Linked DNA regions of Prochlorococcus marinus XMU1405. The protein of the gene in region 4 binds, or shares a complex with, the protein of the main gene of each other region. Links are inferred from orthologs where the notes say so. Each region holds a gene or a part of one and is shown on either strand. Other genes may lie near its edges.

Region 1 (3,790 bases), on a different replicon or contig from region 4:
CTAAATTACATGGTAATTTTCAAGTTGCTCTTGAAAAAGGAAATTTAACAACATGTCTTTTAATACAAGCCATCTTAATTGAAGCATTTGCTATTTCTGCTTATAACGTCTACATAAGAGTTGCTGATCCTTTTGCAAAAAAAATAACAGAGGGAGTGGTTAAAGATGAATACCTTCATTTAAATTATGGTCAAGAGTGGCTTAAAGAGAATCTATCTACTTGTAAAGAGGAATTAATGGAAGCTAATAAGGTTAATCTTCCGTTAATTAAAAAGATGTTAGATGAAGTAGCAGATGACGCATCAGTTTTAGCTATGGACAGAGAAGAATTAATGGAAGAATTTATGATTGCTTATCAAGATACATTGATGGAAATAGGTCTAGATAATAGAGAAATTGCAAGAATGGCTATGGCAGCTATCGTCTAATTACATTTCTAATTAATTAAGACTTTTAATAATTAATCAATCCTATTTAAGTAGTTACCTCTGTGCTATTGTTCATAACATTGTATAGAAACCATTTATAAATTTTAAATGTTTGGGTTAATAGGCCACTCAACCAGTTTTGAAGATGCAAAAAGAAAAGCTTCGATGCTAGGCTTTGATCATATTGCTGATGGCGACTTAGATGTTTGGTGTACTGCTCCTCCTCAGCTTGTTGAAAATGTAGAAGTTAAGAGTGCTACTGGAATATCTATTGAAGGTTCTTATATTGATTCGTGCTTTGTTCCTGAAATGCTTTCTAGATTTAAAACGGCTAGAAGAAAAGTACTAAATGCTATGGAACTAGCTCAGAAAAAAGGGATTAACATTACCGCTTTAGGAGGATTTACTTCTATAATTTTTGAGAATTTTAATCTTCTACAGCATAAACAAATTAGAAATACTTCATTAGAGTGGGAAAGGTTTACTACTGGCAATACTCATACCGCCTGGGTTATTTGTAAGCAACTAGAAATAAATGCGCCTCGCATTGGGATAGACCTTAAAAAAGCAACTGTTGCTGTAATTGGAGCTACAGGCGATATTGGTAGTGCTGTTTGTAGATGGCTTATCAATAAAACTGGGATTTCAGAACTTCTTATGGTAGCAAGACAACAAGAACCACTAGCACTGTTACAAAAAGAATTAGATGGTGGAACCGTAACAAGCTTAAATGAGGCATTGCCTCAGGCGGATATTGTTGTATGGGTTGCAAGTATGCCTAAAACCATTGGAATTGATACAGATAACTTAAAAAAACCATGTTTAATGATTGATGGCGGATACCCCAAAAATCTTGATGAGAAATTTCAGGGTGAAAATATTCATGTTTTAAAAGGAGGTATAGTAGAGTTTTTCAATGATATTGGTTGGAATATGATGGAACTTGCAGAAATGCGAAACCCTCAGCGAGAGATGTTTGCTTGCTTTGCAGAAGCTATGATTTTAGAATTTGAAAAGTGTCATACAAACTTTAGTTGGGGAAGAAATAATATTTCCCTTGAAAAGATGGAGTTTATTGGAGCAGCATCTTTAAAGCATGGTTTTTCTGCAATTGGACTTGATAAGCAGCCTAACGTATTAACTGTTTAAATTATGGCTAAACGTTACCTCCTTGATTTTGAAAAACCTCTTGTTGAACTTGAGAAGCAGATAGAGCAAATTAAAGAATTAGCTCGAGATTCAGAAGTTGATGTTAGTCAACAGCTTCTGCAACTTGAAACCTTAGCTGCAAGGAGAAGAGAAGAAATATTTAAATCTCTCACCCCTGCTCAAAAGATTCAGGTAGCTAGACATCCTCAAAGACCTAGTACTTTGGATTTTGTTCAAATGTTTTGTGATGACTGGATAGAATTACATGGAGACAGAAATGGTGGCGATGATATGGCACTTATTGGGGGGATAGGTTCGATAAATAATAGACCAGTATTGATGTTAGGGCATCAGAAAGGAAGGGACACAAAAGAAAATGTAGTAAGAAACTTTGGTATGGCAAAACCAGGAGGTTACAGAAAAGCTCTTAGATTAATGCAGCATGCAAATAGATTTTCTTTGCCAATTCTTACATTTATTGACACTCCTGGAGCTTATGCTGGTTTAAAAGCTGAAGAGCAAGGTCAAGGTGAAGCGATTGCAAGAAACCTTCGAGAGATGTTTGGATTTAAAGTTCCAATTGTGGCTACTGTCATTGGAGAAGGAGGTTCTGGAGGAGCACTTGGAATAGGTGTTGCCGATAGGTTACTAATGTTTGAACACAGTGTTTATACAGTTGCTAGTCCAGAAGCATGTGCATCAATTTTGTGGAGAGATGCTGCGAAGGCGCCAGAAGCAGCATCAGCACTTAAAATCACAGGTAAAGATTTACTTAAATTAGGTATAATAGACGAGGTATTATCAGAACCTTCTGGTGGGAATAATTGGGCTCCTTTAGATGCTGGCAACACACTAAAAGAGGCTATCGAGAAACACCTTAACGCTTTACTGCAAATGCCTAAAGAAGAATTGATTGAGGAAAGATACAAAAAATTTAGGGTTTTAGGTAAATTTATCGAAGCAAATAATATTGAAGAGATTTATAGTGAAATCCCCCCAAAAACTGAATAACTTGAAACTAGCTTTTATAACAGGTGCTACGAAAGGTATTGGTAGATCCACCGCAATTACTTTTGCCAATGCTGGCTGGGATTTAATTTTACTCTCCAGGAATATGGATTTAATGGAGAAACTAAAGAGCGAACTGTTGACCACTAAATCAAAAATTAACCTAGTAAAATGTGATTTATCTAATCCTCTAGAAATAGAGCATTGTGTTAATGAGGCAATTGAGAAGTATGGGTGCCCTTCAGTATTGATAAATAATGCCGGCTGCGCATTTAATGGCCTTTTAGCTGAAATGGAATTAGGTCAATGGGAACAAACTATTCAAATAAACCTCACAAGTGTTTTTCAAATTTGTAGTTTAATAATTCCTGAAATGAGAAAACATGGTGGTTTAGTTATTAATGTCAGTAGTCATGCCTCTTATAATGCATTTCCCCAATGGGGAGCTTATTGTGTTTCAAAATCTGCACTAGCTATGTTTACTAAATGCCTTAGGGAGGAGGAGAGGTCTAATTCAATAAGAGCATGCACAATAACGCTTGGTTCAGTAAATACTCCTCTTTGGGACTCCGAATCAATAAATTCTGATTTTGATAGAACTTCTATGCTCTCCTCAAAAGAGGTATCAGAAACTATTCTCTACATGGCTCAAAAACCTGAATCACAATTGATCGAAGACTTGACTTTGATGCCTTCTGGCGGAGCCTTTTAAACATTCTGTTTATCTGATTGATCTTAAAACAGTGATTTTTTTTAGTGCTATTTGAGCCCGATTAAACAAGAGAATGTGATATAGTATATGAGCAATTAAGCTTTTGGAAGATACAGTTAATTAAGTTGCATACAATTTTCTGTTTAGAATTTTATGACCTCTACATTACCCAACGATAATATTAGAAACTTTGACGACCAGATTACTAATAAACTAATTTCTGAAATTATAAGAGACAGAATTAAGAGTTCTGGTACAAGATTTAGTGCTAACGATAATATTTCTGATTTTATAAATCCTGGTGAATTAGAAATTTTAGAAAAAGAAATAGCCTCAAGAGTTAAAGACTTACTAAAGTCCCTCGTAATTGATGTTGAGAATGATCATAATACTCAAGAAACTGCTGAAAGAGTATCAAAAATGTATCTAAATGAAGTTTTTAAAGGTAGATATCATGAACAACCTAAAGTTACAAGTTTCCCAAATGACAAGA
Region 2 (3,740 bases), on a different replicon or contig from region 4:
ATTTCTATCTTCAGAAGTCTGTCTTCTTCTCCTTCTTATAGGTTCGTCATTTTCAAACTGACTTATTTCTCTTGTAGATGGCCTACTTCTACTTGCTGCAGCAGAGGGTATCGCTCTAGAAACATTCCTCCTACGAGATCTCCCCTCCATATAGTCTTCTTCAAATTCATCTTCTTGAGGTTTAAATCTTCTGGAAGGTCTTTCAGATTCTTCAAACCTATCATAATCGTCATTAAATCGGCCTCTAGAATTTCTGGGACCATCAGAAATAGGATCATCATCAAAATAAGATGATCTTCTAGCTTGATCAGTAGCAACTCCCCTCAATCGCACACTTTCATATGCGAAAAAAACTGTAGTTCCTGCAAGTAAAAACTGACCAAACTGAAGGATAGGATCTAACCTCCAGCCTTGAAAAAATAATATTCCTCCACACAAAAGTCCAATTGCTGCGAAGAAAACATCATAATCCCTTGCCAAGGCAGGCTTAAAGGACCTCAAGAAATAAAGGCCTCCTCCACATACTGCGAGAACTATACCAACAATACTGGCCCAATTGAGACTAGCATTGACCACATTCTTTCTCCAAAAATTTATTTTTTAAAGGGTTACTTATATCCCTTATATATATAGTGTACTTAAAACTTCTACAAAAACTAGCGTCTTCCGGTAGAAGTACGATCGAGAGAATCTTTCTGGCTAACAAAAATCAAAAATGCAGTGGCTGGAATAACGATAAGTAAGGCAGCCGCAATAAAACTACCTATCATTCCAACTGCTGAATTATTTGCAACTTCAGCAGAAAAATCTGCGGCTAGTAATAAATTTGAGATTTGAAACACTTTTTAAATATTAAATTCTCAATTTATAATACGAATTAAATACGTTTCAATGGGTTATTTATTAAGATGAGTTAAATAATTGTGATTTCTTGCTTGTAAACTCTCTTCAAATTTTAGATATTAGTTTAGGAATTTCTCTTTCATATCTAACTATAGTTTTTCTAATAAGATTAATACTTACTTGGTACCCAAAAATTGATTTAAATAAAGGTTTATGGTTATTAATTTCAATACCATCAAGCTCTATTCTTAATTTAACAAGAAAACTAATTCCTCCTATTGGAGGTGTTGATGTTGGACCCGTAATTTGGATAGGATTTATAAGCTTTTTAAGAGAAATTTTAGTCGGTCAGCAAGGGCTTATAAAACTTGCATTACATACACATATTTCATAGAAATAAGTAATTATTTCTCAGTAATTTGGCAATAATTCTTCTTCTACATATTTAGTATGAATCTTACCCTGCTTAAATTTAGATTTATTCAGTAAAGTTAGATGAAAGTTAATTGTTGTAGGAATACCAGTGACCGCACATTCATTTAAAGCCCTATTCATACGTTTAATTGCAGTATTACGATCTTTTCCCCAGACTATTAATTTACCAATTAATGAGTCATAGAAAGGAGGTATTTCATAGCCTGTATACACATGACTATCCACCCTTACACCAGGGCCACCTGGAGGGAGCCACCCAGTTATTTTTCCAGGTGATGGTCGGAAATTGTGAGAAGGATCTTCAGCATTGATTCTACATTCAATGGCATGACCGTTTAAATGGATATCATCCTGATTAAATTCCAAGTTTGCTCCGCTTGCGATTTTAATTTGCTCAGCTATTAAATCTACTCCTGTAACCATTTCAGTAACAGGATGTTCAACTTGAATCCTAGTATTCATTTCCATAAAATAAAAATTATCATCATCATCAACTAAAAATTCAACTGTCCCCGCTCCTTCGTAGCCGATACTTTTTGCAGCAGCAATAGCTGCGTTCCCCATTTTTTTTCTTAGCTCAGGGTTAATTGCAGGACTGGGAGACTCTTCTAGTAACTTCTGATGTCTTCTTTGAACTGAACAATCTCGCTCTCCTAAGTGAACAACATTACCCGACCTGTCAGCCAAAATTTGAATTTCTACATGTCTTGGCTTCTTTATAAATTTCTCCATATATAAACCATCATTACCAAAAGCTGCTTCTGCTTCGCCTTGAGCTGCTTTAAACATTTTTTCGAGATTATTAGAGTTTTCAACCAACCTCATACCTCTTCCACCTCCTCCAGCAGTCGCTTTAATAATTACCGGATAGCCAATATCATCTGCCAATTTATAAGCCTCATCAACATTTGATAACAAGCCTTTACTGCCAGGTACTGTGGGAACTCCAACTGCTTCCATAGTTTCTTTAGCTGTAGATTTATCTCCCATAGATCTAATAGCTTTAGGAGATGGACCAATAAAAACTATGCCGTGATCGTTACACATCTCAGCAAATTTATCATTTTCCGCAAGAAATCCATAACCAGGATGAATAGCATCAACTCCTCTTGATGTAGCAGCAGCAAGTATATTTGGAATATTTAAATAACTCTTATTACTTAATGAATCTCCTACGCAAACCGCCTCATCAGCAAGCTGAACATGCAATGCTTTTTTATCTACAGTGCTAAAAACTGCAACTGTTGCAATGCCTAGTTCTCTACAACTTCTGACAATTCGTAAAGCTATTTCTCCACGATTAGCAATTAAAACTTTTTCAACCATTGTGAAAATAAAATTGAAGAAATGAAATGACTTAAAATAAAAAATTATTTGCCAAAGTATTCAACAAATTTTTTTAGTGATCAGAGGACATTTTTTACAATACAACCTAAAACGTTATATATGTATAAATATTTGTTTTATGCAATAGAAAAATTATTCATGATATTCAAAAATACTCTTTTCGAACTAGATCCTTATTTCAGTCAATAATGTATGATATTTTTAAGGTTTAGGTATCCCACGGTTGCTGAAAACCCTTTGCGGACGTGGCGGAATTGGTAGACGCGCACGTCTAAGGAGCGTGTGGCTTCGGCCTTGCGAGTTCAAGTCTCGCCGTCCGCATTTAATGTATTCTGGTTTGACTGCAATGAAAAAAAAATCAGTTGCAGTAGTTATAATTTCCAATGGTCCTGGTGAATTAACCACATGGGTAAATCCTGTAATAGATGAGCTTAACAAAGTAAATAAATCACTACGTGATGACGATAAACAAGAATTCACTCTTAGGTTAGTCCTTGTTCCTTGCCCAAATGCCACTGGTAAAGAATTTTCAGTTGCAAATTCATGGAATAAATTCGAATTAATTACAAAATCCAAAAGTTTTTGGAAATTATTAATAAAGCCACATTCTTTTGCATATTGGCCAAAAAAAGGGGTAGTTATTTTCCTTGGTGGGGATCAATTTTGGAGCATTTTATTAGCTAAAAGATTAGGTTATTTAAATATCACATATGCTGAATGGGTTTCACGATGGCCTAAATGGACCAACGCAATAGCTGCTATGAATGTAAAAGTAAAAGAGTCAATACCTAAAAGATATAAATATAAATGTAAGGTCATTGGCGATTTGATGGCAGATATCAAACTTAATAGCGAAATATCATTAAGAAATAAAGAAAAACATCATATTGCATTGTTGCCTGGTTCTAAGAAAGCAAAGCTTTCTGTAGGAATTCCTTTCTTCTTAGAAGTTGCAGATCATATCGCTGAAGAAAATCAAAATATAAATTTTATAATTCCCATTGCCCCAACCACTGATAAAAGTGAATATTTATTTTTTCAAAGCAATAAAAATCCAATTGCTAAATATTACTCATCAAAAATCAAAACAATTAAAAACTTCAAAGACTCTCGTT
Region 3 (3,695 bases), on a different replicon or contig from region 4:
AATCTTTGGATGTGGGTTCAGCGGTAGTTTTTTTGCAAAAACTATTAGAAAATTTGGTTGCACTGTTTTAACAAGCTCAAGATCTGCAAGCAAAGATCCAAATAGTTTTATTTTCAATAGTGAAAACGGTGTAGTTCCTGATGAAGAAATTTTTGATGGAGTCACTCATATTCTTAGTTGTATTCCTCCTGACAGAAATGGCAGAGATCCCGTATTGGACAGTCTTCAAAGTAAATTACAAGATTTATCACTTGAATGGGTTGGATATTTATCTACCACAGGAGTATATGGAAACACCGAAGGTGGTTGGGTTTCTGAGATAGATGAGCCTAATCCTTTTCAAGAAAGAAGTTTTAATAGATTAAATTGCGAAAAAAAATGGATTGAATCTAGCTTGCCCGTGCAAATTTTTAGATTACCGGGTATCTATGGACCTGGAAGATCAACATTTGAAGCAATCAAAAATCAAAAAATTCGAGTTATTTTAAAAAAAGCTCAAGTATTTTCAAGAGTTCATGTAGCTGATATTACACATGCAATTATTTATTTACTACAAAATAAAAATTACTTAAAGTTTCACCAAATAATTAATATTGCAGATGATAAACCATGTTCTCAGATAGAAGTTATTCAATATTGCTACGATTTACTTGGTTTAAAAATGCCAAAGCCAATATTGTTTGAAGATGCAAAAGATGAATTATCACCTATTGCTCAATCTTTTTGGATGGAAAATAGAAGAGTATCGAATAAACTTTTATGCGAAACACTCGGATATAAACTAATTTATAAAAACTATAAAATGGGCTTAAGAAATTGCTATTTAAATAGTTAAAAAATAAATTTAAAAACTTTTTATGATTTTTCAAAATACAAATAAAAAATTAAAGGTAGTATTAAGCGTCGGAGATGAGTCAGGCATTGGACCGGAAATAATCTTAAAAGCACTTTTTTCTAATGAAATACCAGAAAATATTGACTATATATTAGTTGGATCAAAAAAAAATCTACAAAATACATTTACACATCTTAGGTCCTTAGGATTAGAAAACCTTGCAAATCCTGATAATTTAAAGATACATGATCTCGAAATTTCTTCATCTGATAATGACCCTAAATTAACTCACGGTAATTCAAGTTTTTATTACCTAACAAAAGCAATAGAAATTGTAAAACAATATCCCAATTCAGCACTTGTAACTGGACCAATTTGTAAAAAATCATGGTCTCTAGCAGGTCATTTCTTCACTGGTCAAACCGAAGTACTAGCAAAATCTTGTGGAGTAAAAAACGTTGGAATGTTGTTCACAGCAAAATCACCAATTACAGGTTGGAGATTTAATACTTTACTAGCTACAACCCACATAGCCCTTTGTGAAGTCCCCAAGAAATTAACTACAGAATTAATTCACTCTAAATTAGATCTTTTCAAAGATTTTTGTAATACCTATATTGATAGACCCACTTTAAAAGTAGCCGGATTAAACCCTCATGCCGGCGAAGAAGGTATCCTAGGCCATGAAGAACAAGACTGGCTTAATGATGCATTACTAACATGGAAAGAGAAAAATAAAAATATTAAATTATTAGGCCCTTTATCACCAGATAGTTGCTGGAATTCTTCCGTAAAAGCCTGGAATGACAAAAATGCTGAAAAGCATGATGGCATTCTTGCTATGTATCATGATCAAGGTTTAATACCAATGAAAGTAATAGCTCTTAATTACTCAGTTAATACCACAATCGGTTTACCTTTTATAAGAACATCTCCGGATCATGGAACGGGATTTGATATTGCTGGTAAAGGAATTGCTCAATCACAGAGTATGATTGAGGCTATAAAGGCTGCTATAGAAATGACTAACAATTCAAGACTGCTTAACACGCATTAAAACTTGACCAAATTCAACGGGTGTCCCATTTTCGACAAGAATCTCTACTATTTCAGCATTAAATTCAGATTCAATTTCATTCATTAACTTCATTGCTTCCAAAATACAAATAGTTTGACCAACCTTAACGTTATTTCCTACTTCGACAAATGGCTCCTCGTCAGGCGCTGCAGCCCTATAGAATGTTCCTACCATAGGAGAAGTAATTTCGACAAGGTCAGAACGTCCTAGGGGCGCTACCTGAGGCTCTTCAGGCTCATTAACGATAGGGATATTATCATTAATATTTTTTTTGTTAGCAATAGTTTGCCTGTCAAATGAGGTATTAGGAACTAAATTATTAGTAACTTGGTTCTGATCAAATAGATTCCTTTTTATTTCGAGTTTAAAATCTTCTCCCTCTAGAGAGAACTCTTGTATATCACTTGTAGAGATTTTCTCTATTAAGCGATTTAAGTCTTCATGATCTAATTTCATAGCCATTAATTTTCACGTCCAAGATAACTGTCATTACGAGTATCAATCTTAATCATTTCTCCAACAGAAATAAATAAAGGAACCATAACTTGAGCACCTGTCTCCAGAATAGCTGGTTTAGTACCGCCACTAGCAGTATCACCTTTAACTCCAGGATCAGTCTCTGTAACTTTCAAAGTAATAGATATTGGAAGTTCTACTTCTAAAACTTTACCATTATGAAAAATTACATTAACCTCCATTCCCTCTTTTAAGTACTTTGCGCCTTTACCGATTTGTTCCGAGGTGAGTCTTGTCTCTTCAAAACTTGTCATATCCATAAAAACATAATCACCAGACTCCACATAAGTATGTTGCAGGTTAGACTTCTCTAGGATAGCCTGCTGTACTGATTCTCCGGCTCGAAAAGTTTTTTCAACCACGTTGCCGCTTTGAACTGATTTTAATTTTGTTCGCACAAAAGCAGAACCCTTACCAGGCTTGACATGTAGAAATTCTACAACACGCCAAACTTGCCCATCAATTTCGATGGTTGTACCTGTGCGAAAATCGTTACTGGAAATCATTCCTGTATTACATCCCCAAGGATCATAAACCTGCAAGAGTGCTATGCAAAAATTCTTATCAAATCAGAACAAACTTTTCTTAATTCTATCAATTGTATTTTTACAGTTTTTTCTCTTCAAACCGATTCAAGTATTAGCTGATTTACCTACTGGAAATGCAGTAAAAGACCCTAATGCAATCCTCAGAAACGCACTCCCTATCAAGCAAGTTGAATTGCAAGAAATTCAACACAAGTTGGAAGAAACTAGTGACCTTGTAAGAGGAGGAAGATGGCCCGCTCTTACGAAAACTGTTACAAAATGTCAATCTTTACTAAAAAAATACCAAAGTAAAATTATTAAAGAATTACCAAATGATAAAAAGAAAATTGCAGAAAAAACATTTTTAGAGCTCAAAGAAAATTTTGATAGCCTTCAAGATTACGCCAAAGCAAAGGATAAATATTTATTTATAGCGACCCGGAGAGATGCTTTAGATAAAATAGGTGGACTAGAAGAATATTTTCTACCAAATGAATTTCCATACTCTATTCCCCAGGAATTTGATAATTTACCAAGATTACTAGGCAGAGCAAAAGTCAATATAAAAACCTCCAAAGGAGATATGCAAGCTATTGTGGATGGATTTAACGCTCCACTTACAGCAGGAGCATTTATAGATTTATCTTCAAAAAACTTCTATAAAGACTTACCTATAAACAGAGCAGAAGAATTTTTTGTACTGCAAACAGGTGATCCAATAGGTGAAGCTATTGGTTAT
Region 4 (3,617 bases):
AAAAAGCGATGGCAGAGGCTCTTTCAAAAGGTGAAAATTTCTCTCATTTTGGTCCAGAGGCTAATCTTTTTGACAAGTTAGAAGAACTTTTTAAAATCTATGGTGAAACTGGAGGAGGAAAAAAAAGATATTATCTACATAGTCTTGAAGAAGCAGAAGAACATAATACAAGACTTGGTACATCCCTAGAACCTGGGCAATTTACTCCATGGGAAGATATTCCTGAGGGGACAGACGTACTTTTTTATGAAGGTTTGCATGGCGGGGTAGAAGGTGATGGATACAATGTGGCATCCTATGCTGATTTACTTGTTGGCGTTGTTCCGATAACAAATTTAGAGTGGATTCAAAAAATCCATAGAGATAACGCAGAAAGAGGTTACTCAGCGGAAACCATTGTGGATACGATATTGAGAAGAATGCCTGATTATATAAATCACATCTGCCCACAATTCAGCAAAACCGATATTAATTTCCAGAGAATTCCCACAATTGACACTTCAAATCCTTTTATATGCAGAAATATCCCAACTCCCGATGAGAGCTTTGTGATCATACATTTCAGAAAAGGGGCAAGAGAGAAATGGGGTATTGATTTTCAATACTTGCTTGGAATGATTAATGATTCATTCATGTCAAGTCCAACAAGTATCGTTGTAAATGGTGGGAAAATGGGTTTCGCAATGGAACTAATTCTTACTCCAATAATTCATAAAATGATTGAGGAGAAAAATAAATAATAATTAATTTCGATTATGAACTCAAATAATTAAATTTTTAACTTTGAGGAGTTTCTAATTTAGAAAATCTCAAATATTTATATATCTTTCTTGATAAAAGTACCTTACTTAGATTTAAATAGAAAAAACAGGTAACGTTGTGTCATTAATCGACTGGTTTGCCGCAAGGCGTAAAGATCAATTTGTTGGGAAAGTTTCCCAAGATACTGACGAAGGAGATGGTTTGTGGGTTAAATGTTCAGAGTGTTCGCAAGTAGCCTATAGAAAAGACCTAATTTCAAATTTCAATGTTTGTAGTAATTGTGGTCACCATAATAGAATTAATAGTGATGAAAGGATAAATATAATTGCTGATAAAAATTCATTCAAAGAATTTGATATTTCACTAAGTCCTACAGATCCTTTAGGTTTTAAAGATAGAAGGTCATACGCTGATCGAATTAAAGAAAGTCAAGCTGGTACAGGTTTAAGAGATGGAGTCGTAACAGGTATCTGTTCTGTAAATTCAATGCCTTTAGCATTAGCTGTTATGGATTTTAGATTTATGGGAGGATCCATGGGTTCAGTAGTTGGCGAAAAAATTACAAGGATAATTGAGAGAGCAACTTTAGAAAATTTTCCAATACTTATTGTTTGCGCATCAGGAGGAGCAAGGATGCAAGAAGGTATGTTAAGTCTCATGCAAATGGCAAAAATATCTGGAGCACTAAAAAAACATAAAGAAAAAAATCTTCTTTATATGCCCTTGTTAACTCATCCAACCACTGGAGGGGTAACAGCCAGCTTTGCAATGTTGGGTGATTTAATTTTGGCGGAACCTAAAGCTCTTATTGGTTTTGCTGGAAGAAGGGTTATAGAACAAACATTAAGAGAAAAATTACCCGATAATTTTCAAACAGCTGAATATCTTCTTGAGCATGGTTTTGTTGATGTAATAGTTAAAAGGAAAGATCTCAAGGATACTCTGACTAAAATTTTAAAAATTCATGGTGTAAAAGAACTTGTAAAAGCAAATATATAAAATGAGAATAATTTCTAATTTATTTTATTTTTCTTTAAGCCTTTTACTCTTTATTTTAAACTTTTCCTCCTATTCATATGCGATAGGAAATGTTGATTGGGTTCTCCTTAAAGAGAATGATGATGGGAAAGAATGGCTTGATAAAGGGAGTATTAAGCCGCTACCAAATGGTGAAATAAGTGTATTAACAAAATTCTTTAAAAATCCAACTAATTCTGATGATGATGGAGAATTATCACTTTATGTAATGAGAATTAATTGCAATGAAAAAAAGTTCAAAGATACATCAATAAATGGAATTCCTCAATTCAATTCAAAATGGCAAACTTCTAATAATGATGAACTTATAGATGTTGTTATTGAAAATAGTTGTTCAGAGTTTATTAATGAATAAGAATGAATACTAAAAATAAAAAATTAAAAATAGCAATCGCTGGACTAGGGTTTGGCAAAAAAGTACATTTAGAAGCGTTAAAAGAGTCGGATTATTTAACGCCAGTTGCTATTTATCATTATGACAAAAAGCAAAAATCAATTTTAGAAAAAGAAACTGGATTAGAGTTTTTTCATGATTGGGAAGACTTAGTTAAATCTCAAGAAATTGATGGGATTATTATTGCCACCCCTCCTGAATCAAGATTTAAGTTAGCAAAACAAGCTCTTGAGAATAATAAAAATTTGCTCCTTGAAAAACCCGTTTCAATATCCTCCTCAGAAATTGAAGAGCTTCAGAGAATATCTTTGATTAATAATTTAAGCGTATGTGTTGATTTTGAATACAGAGCAGTACCTCTTTTCCTTCAGACAAAAAAACTTATTGATGAAAATATCTTAGGAGATATATATTTAGTCAAATTAGATTGGTTAATGGGCAGTAGATCCGACCCCAAAAGATCCTGGAATTGGTATTCATTGGAAGAAAAAGGTGGAGGAGTTATTGGCGCTTTAGGTACTCATGCGTTCGATATGTTGAATTGGTTTTTTGGAGAAGCAATAAACGTGTCTGGAAAGTTAGCAACATCAATAAAAAAAAGACCTTTACCTAATTCATCTGATTTAAATGATGTTACGAGTGAAGATGTATGTTTAGCCAATATAGAAATATCAAACTTCAGCTCGAATCTTATTCCATGTCAGGTATCTTTATCATCGATTTCTAAAAACGGTAGAGGATTTAGTTTAGAAATATATGGAAGCGAAGGTTCACTTATTCTTAAAAGCGAGAACCAAAAAGATTATGTCCATGGTTTTAATTTGAAATATTCAAACAGCAAAAATAAAATACAAAATCTAACTGCAGAATCAAGTTTTAATTTTGAAAAAACATGGACTGATGGGAGGATAGCTCCAGTTTTGAGAATTCAAAATTTATGGGCTGAGAGTATTTTTAATAAAACACCTATCATTCCAGGCTTATGCGAGGGACTTGCAAGTCATAAAGTTTGCGAAGCTATAAGAGAATCGTCGAAGAGCGGGTTAAATATAAAAATATAGATTTTGTATATCTAATTACGTGACATTTGATCCCTCTTTGTACTAAACTCGCGGAAACAAGTGCTTTGTATAGCATCTAACTTATTTTAATTATGGCCCTCGTTCCACTAAGACTACTTTTAGATCACGCTGCTGAGAATGGTTACGGTATTCCAGCTTTCAATGTTAATAATCTTGAGCAAGTTCAAGCAATCATGGAAGCAGCATATGAAACTGATAGTCCAGTTATCCTCCAAGCTTCAAGAGGGGCAAGAAATTATGCAGGGGAAATTTTCTTACGTCATCTAATCCTTGCTGCTACAGAAACATATCCAAATATTCCAGTTGTAATGCACCAAGACCATGGTAATGAGCCATCAACA

Evidence for each region.
Region 1: the proteins of accD (region 4) and HA148_RS02780 are in contact, whole or in part, in a solved structure (PDB 8UXZ), measured with the Escherichia coli proteins. The link is inferred for Prochlorococcus marinus XMU1405 from one-to-one orthologs.
Region 2: the proteins of accD (region 4) and accC are in contact, whole or in part, in a solved structure (PDB 8UXZ), measured with the Escherichia coli proteins. The link is inferred for Prochlorococcus marinus XMU1405 from one-to-one orthologs.
Region 3: the proteins of accD (region 4) and accB are in contact, whole or in part, in a solved structure (PDB 8UXZ), measured with the Escherichia coli proteins. The link is inferred for Prochlorococcus marinus XMU1405 from one-to-one orthologs.

The regions. Positions count from the first base shown.
Region 1 is NZ_JAAORF010000001.1:480,838-484,627, forward strand. Bases 592-3,584 are described here. They hold HA148_RS02780 (acetyl-CoA carboxylase carboxyltransferase subunit alpha), read left to right. Parts: upstream 592-1,580; coding sequence 1,581-2,588; downstream 2,589-3,584. Other genes in these bases: HA148_RS02775 (long-chain acyl-[acyl-carrier-protein] reductase), read left to right, coding at 592-1,577; HA148_RS02785 (SDR family oxidoreductase), read left to right, coding at 2,563-3,297; folE (GTP cyclohydrolase I), read left to right, coding at 3,451-3,584. In the rest of the region: HA148_RS02770 (aldehyde oxygenase (deformylating)), read left to right, coding at 1-428; more of HA148_RS02775, read left to right, coding at 537-591; more of folE, read left to right, coding at 3,585-3,790. UniProt on the Escherichia coli protein: Component of the acetyl coenzyme A carboxylase (ACC) complex. First, biotin carboxylase catalyzes the carboxylation of biotin on its carrier protein (BCCP) and then the CO(2) group is transferred by the carboxyltransferase to acetyl-CoA to form malonyl-CoA.
Region 2 is NZ_JAAORF010000001.1:65,876-69,615, reverse strand. What follows is about bases 430-3,372. They hold accC (acetyl-CoA carboxylase biotin carboxylase subunit), read right to left. Parts: upstream 2,605-3,372; coding sequence 1,255-2,604; downstream 430-1,254. Other genes in these bases: HA148_RS00315 (glycosyl transferase), read left to right, coding at 2,951-3,372; HA148_RS00330 (YggT family protein), read left to right, coding at 932-1,237; psbX (photosystem II reaction center X protein), read right to left, coding at 657-842; HA148_RS00340 (Ycf66 family protein), read right to left, coding at 430-576. Outside these bases: more of HA148_RS00340, read right to left, coding at 1-429; more of HA148_RS00315, read left to right, coding at 3,373-3,740. UniProt on the Escherichia coli protein: This protein is a component of the acetyl coenzyme A carboxylase complex; first, biotin carboxylase catalyzes the carboxylation of the carrier protein and then the transcarboxylase transfers the carboxyl group to form malonyl-CoA.
Region 3 is NZ_JAAORF010000001.1:26,463-30,157, reverse strand. The notes cover bases 623-3,520. They hold accB (acetyl-CoA carboxylase biotin carboxyl carrier protein), read right to left. Parts: upstream 2,376-3,520; coding sequence 1,869-2,375; downstream 623-1,868. Other genes in these bases: HA148_RS00125 (peptidylprolyl isomerase), read left to right, coding at 2,979-3,520; efp (elongation factor P), read right to left, coding at 2,375-2,935; pdxA (4-hydroxythreonine-4-phosphate dehydrogenase PdxA), read left to right, coding at 858-1,892; HA148_RS00145 (SDR family NAD(P)-dependent oxidoreductase), read left to right, coding at 623-835. In the rest of the region: more of HA148_RS00145, read left to right, coding at 1-622; more of HA148_RS00125, read left to right, coding at 3,521-3,695. UniProt on the Escherichia coli protein: This protein is a component of the acetyl coenzyme A carboxylase complex; first, biotin carboxylase catalyzes the carboxylation of the carrier protein and then the transcarboxylase transfers the carboxyl group to form malonyl-CoA.
Region 4 is NZ_JAAORF010000002.1:104,758-108,374, reverse strand. What follows is about bases 1-2,820. They hold accD (acetyl-CoA carboxylase, carboxyltransferase subunit beta), read left to right. Parts: upstream 1-879; coding sequence 880-1,761; downstream 1,762-2,820. Other genes in these bases: HA148_RS04060 (Gfo/Idh/MocA family protein), read left to right, coding at 2,158-2,820; HA148_RS04065 (hypothetical protein), read left to right, coding at 1,763-2,155; HA148_RS04075 (phosphoribulokinase), read left to right, coding at 1-740. Outside these bases: more of HA148_RS04060, read left to right, coding at 2,821-3,255; fba (class II fructose-bisphosphate aldolase), read left to right, coding at 3,348-3,617.